Regions from separate parts of the Sphingomonas sp. M1-B02 genome, predicted to be linked through region 1. Evidence: riboswitches for the same ligand, from Rfam matches in the RefSeq annotation. Region 1 holds a riboswitch; each other region holds the start of a gene.

Region 1 (4,858 bases):
CGCGCGGTCGACGGGGGGCGGGGTCTGCAGATCCGAATCGATCGCGCTGTTCGGATCGATCGTGGTCACCTGTGCCGAAGCCGGCACCGCGCCGAGGCCCAGGGCGGCGGCAGCAGCCCATAGCATCCAGCTTCGCACGCGCATCGCAACACCCCCATGAACCAGCCGCGAAGGCTATCCCTGCCGGTATGACCACGCAATGAACGGGCGACGACTCGAGTCGATTTTGCGTTGGGGCGGTTCTTGCGTTGATACCGCGAAAGACCGTCGCTATAGCGCACCACTTCGGGCGTTCCCGGAGACGTGGGTGAGTGGCTGAAACCAGCGGTTTGCTAAACCGCCGTACTGGGATTACTGGTACCGAGGGTTCGAATCCCTCCGTCTCCGCCAATTTTGGCATATATTTCAAACTCTTGGGCCCATCGGGGTTGCGGCGCGCGCTGCTTCTTCGCTTTGCGGCACTCTTCGCGCATCGCCCGTCCCGCGAAACAATGCATCATGATCGCTGTTCGTCGATCGGGCGAAATATATGGGCACCCCGGTCCGTTCCATGTCTAAGCTGAGCCAAAGCGGGGTGGCGCGGCATGGTTTTGCGGCTGCCGTGAACGGTGAAGGGAGTGGGAATGCGGCGGGGTAGCGCGGCGACGGCGGCGGTGGCGCTCTTGTTGACGGGGGTCTCACCTGCGACGGCGCAGGTCTGGCAATCGGACCAGGGCGACGGCACCTATCGCAATCCGGTCCTGTTCGCCGATTATCCCGATCCCGACATCATCCGGGTGGGCGAGGATTTCTACTTCGTCTCCACCACTTTCGTGAACGCCCCCGGCGTGGTGATCCTCCATTCGCGCGATCTGGTGAACTGGCGGCTGGCGACGCATGTCCAGCCGCGGCTGGACGGCAACCCGCGCTATGACCTGAAGGAGGGGGGCGACTATCGCCGCGGCTTCTATGCCGCCAGCCTGCGTCACCATCGCAGCAAATTCTATCTGGCGATAACCCCTGTCGGACAAAAGACGCGACTTTATCGCGCCGAGCAGATCAGCGGCCCATGGACCTATTCGGTCCTCGACCGCGAGGCATTCGATCCGGGCCTGTTCTTCGACGATGACGGCACGGGCTATATCGTCACCGCCGAGGGCTCCGACGGCACGGTGACGTTGCTGACCCTGACCGATGATTACAGCGCCGTGAAGGCCGCCCAAGTCGTTCATTACAATGAGGGTGCGGAGGGATCGCACCTGATCAAGCGGGCGGGCTATTATTATCTGTTCAACGCAATCCCGCGCCGGCTGTCGATGACGGTCTCGCGCGCGCGCAGCCTGACCGGCCCGTGGGAGACCCGCCCCTCGATCAGCACGCGCGACCGCACCGGCGGGCACCAGGGCGCACTGGTGGACCTTGCCGACGGTCGCTGGTTCGGTTTCGTGATGTACGACGCAGGGCCGATCGGGCGGATGACCAATCTCAGCCCGGTCCATTGGGTCGACGACTGGCCGGTCTGGGGCACGCCGCAAGCGCCCGGGCGAGTGCCCGATCGCGCCGCCAAGCCGATCGCCGGGCAGCCCTTTGCCGAACCCGCCACGTCCGACGTCTTCTCCTCGGCTGCGCTCGGCCTGCAATGGCGCTGGAACCACAATCCGGACGACGCCCGGTGGTCGCTCACCGCGCGTCCGGGATGGCTGCGGCTCCATGCCACGGCGGCGGACAATATCTGGCTGGCCCGCAACACGCTGACGCAGAAGGCACAGGGGCCGGCGTCGCGCGCGGTCGTGAAGCTCGATCTGGCCGGCATTCGCCCGGGCGACGTCTGCGGCTTCGGCACCTTCGGCAAGATCAGCGCGCAGCTTTCGGTCCTCGGGCAGGCCGGGCGCGCCCATGCCCTGACGATGCGAGTCACCGATTCGACGGTGAACGGGCCCGAAATCACCGTACGCGAGGCCGCGGTTCCGATCAGCGGCGCGCGGCTGTGGCTGCGGACCGATACCGATTTCGTGCGGAACATCGGCCGGCTGGGCTACAGCCTGGACGGGCAGCGCTGGCACGAGGTCGGCGGTAACTTCCCGCTGGCGTTCGACTGGCAAACCGGCACTTTCCAGGGCGTGCAATTTGCTTTGTCCTGTTACAATCCAGCGCCCGGCGCAGGCTATCTCGACGTGGACAGCTTCACGCTCGCCCCGCTTCCGTCAGCCGGGGGGCGGAGAGCGCGCTGACCCGCCGGGACGCATGCGCGGCGATTGCAGAATCGGTTCTCTCTTGCTAGCCGATCGGTGTCGTCCGATTCGGCGGGCGGCAGATCGCACCGGTAACGGGAACGCAGTGCGCTCGGGCAATGCCGGGCAATTCTGCGGCTGACCCTGCAACTGTAAGCGGCGAGCAGGATGTGCACGCGGATCGGCGACGGTCCGCAGCCACTGGATGGGTCGACGGAGTCGATCCGCTGGGAAGGCGCCTATCCCGTGACGACCCGCGAGCCAGGAGACCGACCGGCGCGTGTCGCTCTTGCCGGGTCCATGGGATTGGCCAGGCGCGAAACGGTTTCGTCTGAGCGACGAACGTGCGGCTGGGGCCGCATCGGCTGAGGTCGGCGGTCGCTCACGCGTCCGATTGTCGGCACCGGCCGACCGTTCGCGCGGACGCCCCGGTCTGGTCGCTCGACGCCGGGAATCATTTCTATGACTGTCAAACCATCCGACTCTGTCGGCATCGCCTGGCCGCTTGCGCTTGCCTTTGCGGCGATCCTCGGCACGCTCGCCACCGCCTGTATGATGCCCTTCGTCGCCGTCGCGACGCTTGCCGGGGCGACGATGCCGCGTGCCCAGGCATTGGTGACCGTGGCCGGGGTGTGGGCCGTCAACCAGCTGCTCGGCTTCGCGATGCTCGGCTATCCGTTCACCGCCTATGCAATGGTCTGGGGGCTGGCGCTGGGCGCGGCGAGCGTGGTCGCCATGCTGGTCGCGCGCCGCACGATCGGTGATGCTGCGGCGCTTTCCTCGCGACTGGTGGCGGTGTTCGCATTCGCCTTCGCTGCCTATGAGGGGTTCCTGTTCCTCTTCTCGCTTCTTGCCGGCGGCACCGGCACCTTCGCGCCCTCGATCGTGCTGCAGATCCTCGCCAACGATGCGCTGTGGTTGAGCGGACTGGTGGCATTCTACACGCTCCTCGCGCGGGCCGCGCCGCGGCTGTTCGGGCCTGCGCTCGCGCCGCGGCTGCGCTGATGGCCGCGCTCCCCCGGGTGGTGTCGCTGCTGCCGAGCGCAACCGAAATTGCCGTGGCGGTGGGGCTCGGCGAGCAATTGCTCGGCCGTTCGCACGAATGCGATTTCCCGCCCTTCGTCGCGGCCCTCCCGGTGCTGACCTCGACCAAGCTGGAAAAGGGGCTGACCTCGCTGCAGATCGACCGGCGCGTGCAAGAGATCGTCCAGCAAGGGCTCTCGGTCTATGCGGTCGATTCGGAGCAGCTGCGCGCGCTGCGCCCCGACGTCATCCTTACCCAGTCGCAATGCGCGGTCTGTGCGGTGACGCCGGCCGATCTCGAGGACTCGCTCGCCGCCTGGGTGGGAACCGCGCCGACCCTGGTGTCGCTGGCGCCGGACGATCTGGGCGACGTGTGGGGAGACTTTGCGCGTGTCGGCGAGGCGGTGGGCGCTGAGGAGGAAGCCGAGCGCGCCGTAGAGCGGCTTCGGGCGCGGCTCGATGCGCTGCAGGCGCGCACGGCTGGGCGTGGACTGCGGCCCACGGTCGCCGCGATCGAATGGATCGATCCGCTGATGGTGGCCGGAAACTGGGTCCCCGAGCTGATCGAACTGGCCGGGGGCGAGCCGCTGTTCGCCGTGGCGGGGCAGCATTCGCCCTGGCTGGAATGGGATACGCTGATCGCCGCCGATCCCGACGTGATCGTGATGATGCCGTGTGGATACCGGATCCCGCAGACGCTGGGCGACCTTGCGCCGCTGGTCGACCGGCCCGGCTGGCGCGATCTCTCGGCGGTGCGCCAGGGCCGCGTTTTCGTGGCGGACGGGCATCATTTCTTCAACCGGCCGGGGCCCCGGTTGGTCGAATCGGCCGAGATCATCGCCCAATGCCTCGACGACAACCGGCCGGACCCTGCCGACCGCCGATGGCTCCGCCTGCCACGGCGGGGATGAACCGAGCCGGGCTTTTCAGCGCCGCAATTCGAAGCTAGGCGGGGAGGGTTAGGACCGCGAAGGCACTTTTTGGACATGGCGATCGTTTAGAAGCTGTTCTTCCATGCCGGGCAGGCCGCGAGGTCATCGCCCGGACGATTTTCCTTTCGATAAGGCCGGGCTTCCCAAATTCATGTTTATCGGTGCATTTTCCCCGAGCGCTTCACCCGCGAGCGGCCCGGTCGGATCACTTGACCTGAAGGAGATGGCGCGCGGCGTCGCCGCCTTTCGCGCGACCGACAATGTTCGGGCATGGCTGGAGCTTGCCGCGAGCGCTATGCCGCTGCTGCTGCTGTGGGGGCTGATGTGGCTCGCGCTCGACGTCCATTATGCGCTGACCTTGCTGCTGGCGGTGCCCGCCGCCGGCTTTCTGCTCAGGCTGTTCCTGATCCAGCATGATTGCGGGCACGGCGCCTTCTTCAAGGGGCGGCGCGCCAATGATTGGGTAGGGCGCTTTCTGGGGGTGCTGACGCTCACGCCCTATGGTTATTGGCGCCGCACCCATTCGATGCACCATGCCGGGACGGGCAACCTTGACCGCCGCGGCGTCGGCGATGTCGAGACGCTTACGGTGCGTGAATATGCCGGCCTCACCGCATTCGGCCGGCTGCGCTATCGCCTCTATCGCAACCCGCTGGTGCTGTTCGGGCTTGGGCCGGCGTTCGTCTTCTTCCT
Region 2 (4,858 bases), 1.8 Mb from region 1:
CGGCATGGTCGGCGGCGGCGAAGGTGCCTTCATCGGCGCAGTGCATCGCATGGCCGCGGCGCTTGACGGCGATTATGCCCTGGTCTGCGGCGCTTTCAGCAGCGATGCCCAGCGCGGACGGCGCAGCGCCGATGCGCTTGGCCTGGCCCCGGGGCGCAGCTATCCGACACTCGACGCCCTGCTCGCCGGCGAATCCGCCTTGCCCGCGGAGGAGCGGATGGAGGTATTGGCGATCGTCACCCCGAACCACCTCCACGCCCCCGCCGCGATCGCCGCGCTGGATGCCGGCTTCCACGTCATGTCCGAAAAGCCGATGGCGCTCGACCTCGCGGAGGCGCTCGCCATCGAGGCGGCCGTCCAGCGCAGCGGGAAACTCTATGGCCTGACCTTCACCTATAGCGGCTTTCCGCTCGTCGAGGAGGCGCGGGCCCGGGTCGCGCGCGGCGATCTGGGCAAGATCCGGCTGGTCCAGGTCGAATATTCGCAAGGCTGGCTCAGCGGTCCCCTCGACCGCGAAGGTAACAAGCAGGCCGAGTGGCGTACCGATCCGGCGCGTGCCGGGCTGGGCGGTTGCCTGGGCGATATCGGCACTCACGCCTTCCAGCTCACCGAGCATGTCTCGGGGCTAACGGTGGAGCAGCTCAGCGCCGACCTCACCACGCACGTACCCGGCCGCCGGCTCGACGACGACATTGCCGCGCTGCTCCAGTTCGAAAATGGCGCGCGCGGCGTGCTCAAGGCGAGCCAGATCGCCGCGGGCGACGAAAATGGCCTGCGCCTGCGCATTCATGGCGAGAAAGGCGGACTCGACTGGTCGCAGATGGAGCCCAATACGCTGACGATCCGCTGGCTCGACCGGCCGGCCGAGATAATCCGCGCGGGCGGCCCCGGCCTCGAGGCATCGACTACGGCCCGGCTGCGCACCCCCGCGGGCCATCCAGAAGGCTATATCGAGGCGTTCGCGAACCTCTACCGGAGCTTCGGCCACGCCCTGCGCGCGGGCCAAACGCGCCCGCCGGCCTGGGACACGGTCGACTGGTTTCCGGGCATCGCCGATGGCCTGCGAACAATGACATTCGTCGAGGCGATGATCGCGAACAGCGCCGGCGCGGCGAAATGGACGAGCCTGGCCGATGTCCTGGAGGCGCGCCGTAACCCGTCGTAGACCGCGGGCAGCGCCCGGCCCCCTTGCCTGAGCGGAAAATTTCCCTATTGCCCGCGCCTGAGGATCGGGGGCGACCCCTTCTCTCATGATCGCGCCGGTGCCCCGCAAGGGGCTTGAAAGGGAATGCGGTGCGGGTGCCCCCGGGCGTCCAACTCCGCGGCTGTCCCTGCAACTGTAAGCGGCGAGCGCGATGCACATGCGCCCTCCTCGGGGGGAGCAGCCACTGGGCCTTAGCGCAAGCGAGGGCCTGGGAAGGCGTGCATCAAGCTATGACCCGCGAGCCAGGAGACCTGCCAGCGCACCGGTCGCTCTTGCCATGGTCCAGGGATAGGCCAAGGCACGGTACTCCGTCTGAGCGACGAACCCATGCGGCGGGTCCGCATCGGTGCACGTTGCCGGGCGCGAAAGGCGTCCGCCCGCTGGCGCGCACCGACCGTTCGTTCGCGAACGGCACGCCCCGCCGACGTTGCTCATGACGCCGGGGATATCCCTGATGAAGAAGACCATGATTTCGATGCTCGCGCTTGCCGCGGCCTCGCCCGCTCTAGCGCAAGCCGACCAAGACCAGACCAATCCTGGCGACGCCATCCTCGTCACTGCTTCGCGCTCCGGCGACGCCGTGCGGGCGGACCAGATCGGCGCATCGGTGACGGTGCTCGATGCCGAAGCACTCGACCGGCGCCAGACGCGCCGGGTTTCCGACATATTGCGCGACGTGCCCGGCGTCGCGGTGAACAGCATTGCCGGCCAGGGCCAGGTCCGCATCCGCGGCGCCGAGGGCAATCAGGTGCTGGTGCTGATCGACGGCATCGAAGCCGCCGACCCTTATGTCGGCGAGTTCGATTTCAGCACCTTGCTGGCCGATCCTGCAGCACGGATCGAAGTGTTGCGCGGCCAGCAATCCTCGCTTTACGGATCGGACGCGATCGGCGGGGTAATCAATTACATCACGCTCTCCGGGGCCGAAGCTCCGGGGCTCAGCGCGCGCGCCGAGGGCGGCTCGTTCGGCACCTATAACGGCAACGCGCGGGCGGCCGGTGCATCCGACACGTTCGATTACGCCGTGTCGGGGTCCTTCTATCATAGCGACGGCACCCCCAATGCCCGCGGCGGCGCCCGCAACCTCGGGTCGGAGTCGGTGACCGGCACCGCCAAGCTCAATTGGATGCCTTCGCCCAACCTCAAGCTGAGCGCAGTCGGCCGCTACAGCCAGCTCGACGCCGATTCGAACAATAGCGAGCTAAACCCGGCCAGCCCCCGCTTCGGCACGATCGTCGACAGCCCCGGCGTGCGCTTCAACAACCGCGCTTTCTACGGCCTCGTCAGCGCCGAACTGACGGCACTCGACGGTCGCTGGACCAACGCCCTCTCAGCGCAGTTCGCCGACACGACCCGGAAAGGATACAATCAGGCTGGCCTAGACAGCGGCGACAAGGGTCAGCGCTACAAGGCCTCCTTCGTCTCGAGTTTCCGCTTCGGCACCGGTAGCGTCGTCCATCGGATCACCGGCGCGGTGGATCTGGAACGCGAAAGCTTCCGGAACATCACCCCCTCCCCCTTCGCGTTCCAGGGCAAGCGCGATACCGACAATCTCGGGCTGGTCGGTCAATATGAGCTGACGGTGGCCGATCGGCTGTCGCTCGGCGGCTCGGTGCGGCACGACGACAACAACCGCTTCGGCGATCCCACGACCTGGCGCGTCCAGGGAAGCTATCGCCTCCCGACCGACACGCGGATCCGCGCAGCCTATGGCACCGGCGTCAAGAACCCGGGCTATTTCGAACTCTACGGCTATTCGGACGGACGCTACATCGGCAATCCGAACCTGAAGCCAGAGAAGTCCGAAGGCTGGGAGGCCGGGATCGAGCAGAGCTTCGGCGAGGGCCGCGCGACGATCGGCGCGACCTATTTCGATTCGACGCTGAAGGACGAGATCTACACGACCTATCCCGCCCCCATCTTCGTCGCGACCCCGGGCAACCGCACGACCGATTCCAGGCAGCACGGCGTCGAAATCTTCGTCAGCGCGCGACCGATCCCGCAGCTTCGCCTCGACGCGACCTACACCTATCTCGACGCCGAGGAGAATGGTGCCGAGGAAGTCCGCCGGCCCAAGCATTTGGGAAGCTTCAACGCGACTGTGCTTAGCAAGGACGAGCGTTTCGCTGGCACGCTCACCGTCCGCTACAACGGCCGGATGACCGACATCACCTTCACCGATCCGACCTATGCGAGCTCGCCGGTCGTTTCGCTGCAGGAGTTCGTGCTGGTCAATTTCAACGCGGACTACAAGATCAGCGACAAGGTCTCGCTGTTCGGCCGCGTCGAGAATCTTTTCGACGAGCGCTATGAGGAGGTGTTCAGCTTCGCCACTCAGGGCCGCGGCGCCTTTGGCGGCGTGCGAGTCGCCTTCTAGGATGTTCTCCCCACCGCGCTGGACCCAGCGCGGTGGGGGCTTAGGCACAGCCAGGCATGCTTTGCCATCGAGCCCTGCTGCTCCGGATCCAGCGGACCCTGTTCGAACGCGCGCAGATTGGCCTCGACCTGCGCACGCGTCCGCATCCCCACCGCCACAGTCGATACCGCAGGATGCGACTGGGCAAATCGCAGCGCCAGATCCGATATCGCCTCTCCTGGCTCCGCGATGCGCCCTGCCCGCGCCTCGGTCTCTTTGCGATGCGCGTCGTAGAAATAGCCCGCCCGCCAGTCGCCTCGCGCGAGGTTGGCCCCGGCCAGCGCGCCATAATATAGCGGCGCGCGCGCGATCACCGCGACGCCGTGCCGCTGGCACAGTGGAAAGAGCGCCGCCGCCGCGCCCTGATCGAAGATATTGTACATCACCTCCACGGCGTCGATCAGCCCGCTGGTCACCGCCTCCAGCCCGGCATCGACGTCATGATCGAACAGCGAGATGCCGAAGCCGGCGATCTTGCCCTCCTGCCGCAGCCGATCGAGCGTCTCGATCCAGTCCCCCTCGCGCAGCCATTCGGGGCACCAGGCGTGGAGCATCGCAATCCCCAGCCGCTCGACTCCCAACTGCCTGAGCAGCGCCTCGGTCTCGGCGCGGAGTTGCCGGCCAGGATAGGCTTGGCCGACCATGACGTGCGGTGACGGCAGATCGAACGGCAGCAGCGAGGTCAGCCGCGCGAGGACATGCATCCGATCGCGCGCGCCCTCGCGCTGGAGCATGCCGCCCAGAAGATCGATCGACGCGCTGTCGCCGGCATCAACCTCTACTGCATTCACGCCGCGCTCGAACGCCAGCGAGAGCGCCGCTTTCGCTTCCATGAGATCGCTCCCCGCCAGCGCGGCGGTGCCGAAGGTGCAGGAAGACACCTCGATGCCGGTACGGCCAAAAGCGCGGCGCGCGATCATGCCGGCCCCGACGCGGCAGTGATCACGATCTGGAACCCCGGCGCACGGCGATTGGCCCAGGAAGAGCGATGATAGGTGCCCGGCTGCGATCCGGTCTCGACCCGGTGGATGCTGGCGGCATCGGGGTGGACCGCAACCTCCAAATCCGGATCGCGCAGGAAGGGATAGCGGCCGGTCGTCATCGCCTCCAGCTGGACCGGCCGGTGCGCCCAGAGGGTCTCGACGTCCGCGCCGGCGCGTAGCACGCGCGCATCCAGCTGGCACAGCAACGGATGTTCTCGGCGCATGTAGGCGCGGTGCATCCCCGCATCCACATTG
Region 3 (4,858 bases), 740 kb from region 1:
CGGGTGCCCGAGCAACGCGACGCAGGCCTGATCGCCACCCTCGGCACGCTCGCCGGCCTTGCCGCTGCCGGCTTGGGGAATGCCTGGCTCGGGAGCGGCGCGTCGATCGCGATGCTGGCCGCGGCCTGGCTTTCGCTGCATCGGAGCGGGAAACCCGCCGGAAACGACGATCCGGGATTGGAACGGATGCGTGACATTATGAGGCTGCCCGAAGGCGCCGCTTATGCTAGGCAACGAGGCGGGAGTCGAAGCCCGTGCCAAGGGGACTGAGCGTATGTTCAACAGCCACCGCAACAGCCGCGACGAGCGCGCCGCCCCCCCTGCCCCATCGCAACAGACCAGCCGCGGCGCCCGCGGCATGTTTTCGGTGATCGGCCCCGACGTCACGGTCACGGGCGCCGTCACTGCCAGCGCCGACCTTCATATCGATGGCCGGGTCGAGGGCGACGTGACCTGCGGGACGCTTGCCCAAGGCGCCGAGAGCCAGATTTTCGGCAGCGTTACCGCCGACACCGCACGGATCGCCGGCTCGATCGAAGGCACCGTCCGCGTCAAGCAGCTCACCATCGAGCGTTCGGCCAAGATCACCGGCGATGTCGAATATGAGAATATCACGATCGAGAATGGCGGGCATGTCGACGGCCGCCTCAAGCATATGAGCTCGATCGACGCGAGCGCCGCCGCGGGGCCGCGCGCCGTGCCCAGCACTCCGCTCGCGCCCGCCGCCGACGAAGCCGCCTGACGCCCGAATGCAGAAAGGCGCGACCCCGATCTGGGACCGCGCCTTTTCTACTTCGCCGCTCTCCCTGACGGAGAGCGATAGGATCACATGTCCTGGATCTTGGTCAGATGCGCCTGGATCAGCTTGCCGGCGTCGGTCGCGAACGTCTTGAGCTCGGGCACGTCGCCGCTCGTTGCATAGCCCTGCACCAGCGACAGCGCCATTTCATGCGCCGCGATCTGCTGGGTCTTGTAGAGCGTATCGAAGGCAGTGCCCTCCGCCGCGCGCAGGGCCGAGAGGTTGGCCTCCTGCTCGGCGGTGAGCGCCGGATTCGGGACGATCGCAGGCGTAGCCTTGCCGGCGGCAGCCATGAGCTTCTGCGTCGAGGTATTATGCTGCTCGACCATCATCGCGCCGAATTGCTTGAGCGGAGCGGCCGTTGCCTTCTCCTGCGCCAGCTTGCCGGCCTCGACTTCGAAATAGTCGCTGGCGCCGACGGCGTTAACGAAGGTCTGCGAGGGCGACATCATCGCGTCTGCCATCATCGCATTGTCAGCCAGGTTGGCTTCGGTGCCGAGATCGGTTGCCATCATATTGTCGGCATTGCTGTTGGTCATGGCGGTGTCGTTGCCGCCGCACGCGCCGAGAGCGAGCATGGGCGCGAACGCCAGAATGGCTAAAGTCTTCATATCGAAATCCTCCCTGTGAAGCAGGACCAACGAAGCCCGAGGGTCGCTGTTCCGCTTTCTGCGGTGAGGCGATCAGGCGGCGCGGAGTTCGGCGAGGAAGAAATCGAGCTGGCCCGCAAGCGCACCAGCGCCGTCGCGCAGCCGCAACGACAAGGTTTCCATGTCTCCGGCACTGGCCGAGGCCGCACGCGAAGTGCCGCCGATCGCCTCGACATCGTGGCGGATCCCGGTGCTGGCATCCACGGCCTCCTCGACATTGCGCGCGATGGTGCGGGTGGCGACCTCCTGTGCGGCGACCGCGGATTCGACGCCACCTGCCAGCGCGGCCATCGCCTCGATAGCGCGTTCGACCTGCGCATGGCCAAGCGCCACTTCGTCGATACCGATTCGTATCTCGTCGACGTGGCGCGCGATCCGCGCCGCCGCGGTGCCGGTTTGCGACGAGAGCAGCTTCACCTCATTGGCGACGACGGTGAACCCGCGTCCCGCTTCGCCTGCACGCGCGGCTTCGATCGTGGCGTTGAGCGCGAGCAGGTTCACCTGCCGCGCGATCTCGCCGATCAGCCCGATGACCGAATCGATCGTCTGCGCCGAGCGGAGAAGCTCGCGGGTGCGCTCGCTGCCGGCGGCGACGAGATTTGAGGCTGTCGCCGCAGCGGCCTTTGCCTCTGCACTGCTCCGGGCGATCATCCCCAGCGACCCCGCCAGATCGCGGCCACGATCGGCGATCTCGCTGATGTTCAGGCTCGTCTGCGACGCGGCGGACGCCACCGCGATGGCACGATCGCCGGTGTCTGCGGCCCGCTCTGCAGTCGCGGCGGCGCTATGCTCGATCTGCTCCGAAAGCGCCGTCATCGCCCGTGAAAGCGCAGTCACCTGCGCCTCGAAATTCTCGCTGGCGACTTCGATCCGTTCGGCGCGGGCGATGCGGGCGGCCGAGGTCGCGCGTTCGGTATCGGCGGCGATGTGCATCAGCCGGCGATTGCTTAAGATCGCGTGAAGCTGCCCGCCCCGCGTCAGGATCATCCCCTCGGATCCGTTGGACGCGCGATACTGCGCCACGATCTCGCTCGCGCGTAACGAAATCTCGGCGGTCGGACAGGCGCGGACATGCTGGCGCACGCCGTGGCCGTAACTCGGATTCTGGAGCAAGGCATGGCCGAACGGATTGAGCAGCAGCTTGCGCACATCCTTCTCGAAAATCGCGCCGATCGGCCGCTGGTCCTCGTCCACCACCGGAATCAGGCGGAGATCGATATCGGCATTGAAGCTTTCGACCGCCTGGAACAGCGAATCCTGGAGCGTCAGCCGGACGGGCGCCGCCTCGCTCCTGCTGAGCCGGATTTGCGGCGTGGACTGGGGTTCGACGGAGACGAGCGGCGCGCTTTGCATGGGCTCGGTCTAAGTGGAGACGGTAAAGAGCGAATTTACCGTTGGTTACAGTAGGAAGACAAAGCAGATTTATTTCGCGATTGCAGCAAGCCCGCCCGCGACCTAGGGCAGTGCCTGCGACAGGTGTCCCGCAAGGGATGAAAAGGGAATCCGGTTCGAACCCGGAGCTGCCCCCGCAACTGTAACCGGCGAGCCGGCGCGCCAACAAGCCACTGGAGGCATTCCGGGAAGGCGGCGCCAAGGCAGCGACCCGGGAGCCAGGAGACCTGCCGGTCGCAGTCGATTCCTTTGCGCGGGCGGGGTGCACCGGGCGAACGGGGGGAGAAACCTCCGTGTGAGCGACGCCGTACCGGGTCGCTGCGTCCGTCGAGGCGGCGGCCCTGCAAGAGGTGTCTTTGCCGGGTGTCGTTGCTGCTGCCTGCCCTTTCGAAAGCGCTGCGCACGGGGCCCGTCTTGCTGTGCCTGCTGGCGGCGGCGTGCGCCGACCAGCCGCCGCGCGGGGGCGGCATCGTCTCGACCAACCCCTGCGCCGACGCGATGCTTGTCGAATTGGTGCCGCACGATCGGATCGCGTCGATCAGCCATTATTCGGCCGATCCCGCCGCGACCTCGATCGACCTGGCGCTGGCCCGCCGCTTCCGCACCAATGCGGGGACTGCGGAGGAGATCATCGCAATGCGGCCCGATCTGGTGGTCGCGAGCGCCTTCACGTCCCCCTCGACGCGCGAGGCCTTCGCGCGGGCCGGGATGAAGACCCTGTATCTCGATTCCCCCGTGACGATCGACGCCAGCAAGAAGCAGGTCCGCGAACTCGCCGCGGCGGTGGGTGCGATCGCCGCGGGCCAGGCGATGATCGCGCGGATCGATCACGCCTTGGCAGCAACATCGCCCTCGGGGCCGCAGGTCCCTGCCCTCCTGTGGATCGGCGGCAACCTCGTCTCGGGGGGCGGCACCTTGCTGCACGAGATGATGGTCAAGGCCGGTTTCTCGGACCATGCCGCGCATTATGGGCTTCAGAATACCGGCTATCTGCCGATCGAGCATGTCCTGATCGATCCGCCGCGGGTAATGCTGGTGCCCGATGCCGCCGGGCGCGACGCCGATTCGCGCGCGGCGCAGATGCGGGCCTGGGCGATCGCGCGCAGCAATGCCAAGGTCCACCAGGCGCACTTCCCGCGCAGCCTTGCCAATTGCGGAGGACCGGTGATCGCCAAGGCCATGACGAGGCTTGCCGAAGTCCGGCGCGAGGTGGGAGAGTGATCCGCTGGTCACCCTCACCCTTCCCAACTCTATCGCGATGGGCCCCTTCCCTCTCCCGTTGGGAGAGGGAGGGAGGCGCAAAGCGCCGGAAGGGTGAGGGTGAGGGGCTGTGAACCGCCCGCTCCTCCTCACCACCCTCGCCGCCCTGGTGGCGCTCCTCTTCGCCGGCTCGCTAATGGCGGGCAAGGCGTGGGTTCCCTTTGACGCCTGGTTCTCCGCAGATCCGCGCTGGTGGATCATCGCCGAGCTGCGCCTGCCGCGCGCGATCCTGGGCCTTGCGATCGGCGCGGCGCTGGGGCTGACCGGCGCGGTGCTGCAGGGCTATCTGCGCAATCCGCTGGCGGACCCTGCGGTCGTCGGCGTCTCGTCGAGCGCGGCGCTGGGCGCCGTCGCGGCGATCGTCTTGCTGTCCGCCAGCGCGCCGCTGGTCATCTTCGCCTGCGCGATGCTCGCCGCGTGCGGATCGATGCTGCTGCTGGCAGGCCTCGCGTGGCGCGCCGACAGCGCAGTCGCCTTCATCCTCGCCGGCACCGTCCTCGCCAGCCTGAGCGGCGCGCTCACTGCCTTCCTGATCTCGATCGCCCCCAATCCCTTCGCCACCGCCGAGATCATCGACTGGATCATGGGTTCGCTGACCGATCGCAGCTTCGCCGAGGTCGAGCTTGCACTGCCCTTCATCGCGATCGGCTGCGCGCTGCTCCTCTGCACCGGCCGCGCGCTCGACGCGCTGACGCTGGGCGAGGATGCCGCCCGCTCGCTCGGAGTCCGGCTGGCGCGCACCCAGCTGCTGATCGTG

What was found. Region 1 has a riboswitch for cobalamin ahead of OKW87_RS10395 (hypothetical protein). Riboswitches for the same ligand answer to the same signal wherever they lie in the genome.
Region 2: another riboswitch for cobalamin. It lies ahead of OKW87_RS01640 (TonB-dependent receptor plug domain-containing protein); the one in region 1 lies ahead of OKW87_RS10395 (hypothetical protein).
Region 3: another riboswitch for cobalamin. It lies ahead of OKW87_RS06880 (ABC transporter substrate-binding protein); the one in region 1 lies ahead of OKW87_RS10395 (hypothetical protein).

The regions. Positions count from the first base shown of each region.
Region 1 covers NZ_CP110679.1:2,157,897-2,162,754, reverse strand. The annotation lists gene OKW87_RS10410 (DUF1134 domain-containing protein) at 1-144, opposite strand, end outside; tRNA gene OKW87_RS10405 (tRNA-Ser) at 298-390, shown strand; gene OKW87_RS10400 (glycoside hydrolase family 43 protein) at 624-2,210, shown strand; cobalamin riboswitch at 2,248-2,502, shown strand; gene OKW87_RS10395 (hypothetical protein) at 2,673-3,215, shown strand; gene OKW87_RS10390 (ABC transporter substrate-binding protein) at 3,215-4,144, shown strand; gene OKW87_RS10385 (fatty acid desaturase) at 4,389-4,858, shown strand, end outside.
Region 2 covers NZ_CP110679.1:314,140-318,997, reverse strand. The annotation lists gene OKW87_RS01645 (Gfo/Idh/MocA family protein) at 1-1,165, shown strand, start outside; cobalamin riboswitch at 1,244-1,477, shown strand; gene OKW87_RS01640 (TonB-dependent receptor plug domain-containing protein) at 1,659-3,581, shown strand; gene OKW87_RS01635 (aldo/keto reductase) at 3,578-4,540, opposite strand; gene OKW87_RS01630 (hypothetical protein) at 4,537-4,858, opposite strand, start outside.
Region 3 covers NZ_CP110679.1:1,419,041-1,423,898, forward strand. The annotation lists gene OKW87_RS06860 (hypothetical protein) at 1-270, shown strand, start outside; gene OKW87_RS06865 (bactofilin family protein) at 275-742, shown strand; gene OKW87_RS06870 (DUF4142 domain-containing protein) at 826-1,410, opposite strand; gene OKW87_RS06875 (methyl-accepting chemotaxis protein) at 1,483-2,802, opposite strand; cobalamin riboswitch at 2,907-3,090, shown strand; gene OKW87_RS06880 (ABC transporter substrate-binding protein) at 3,205-4,062, shown strand; gene OKW87_RS06885 (FecCD family ABC transporter permease) at 4,172-4,858, shown strand, end outside.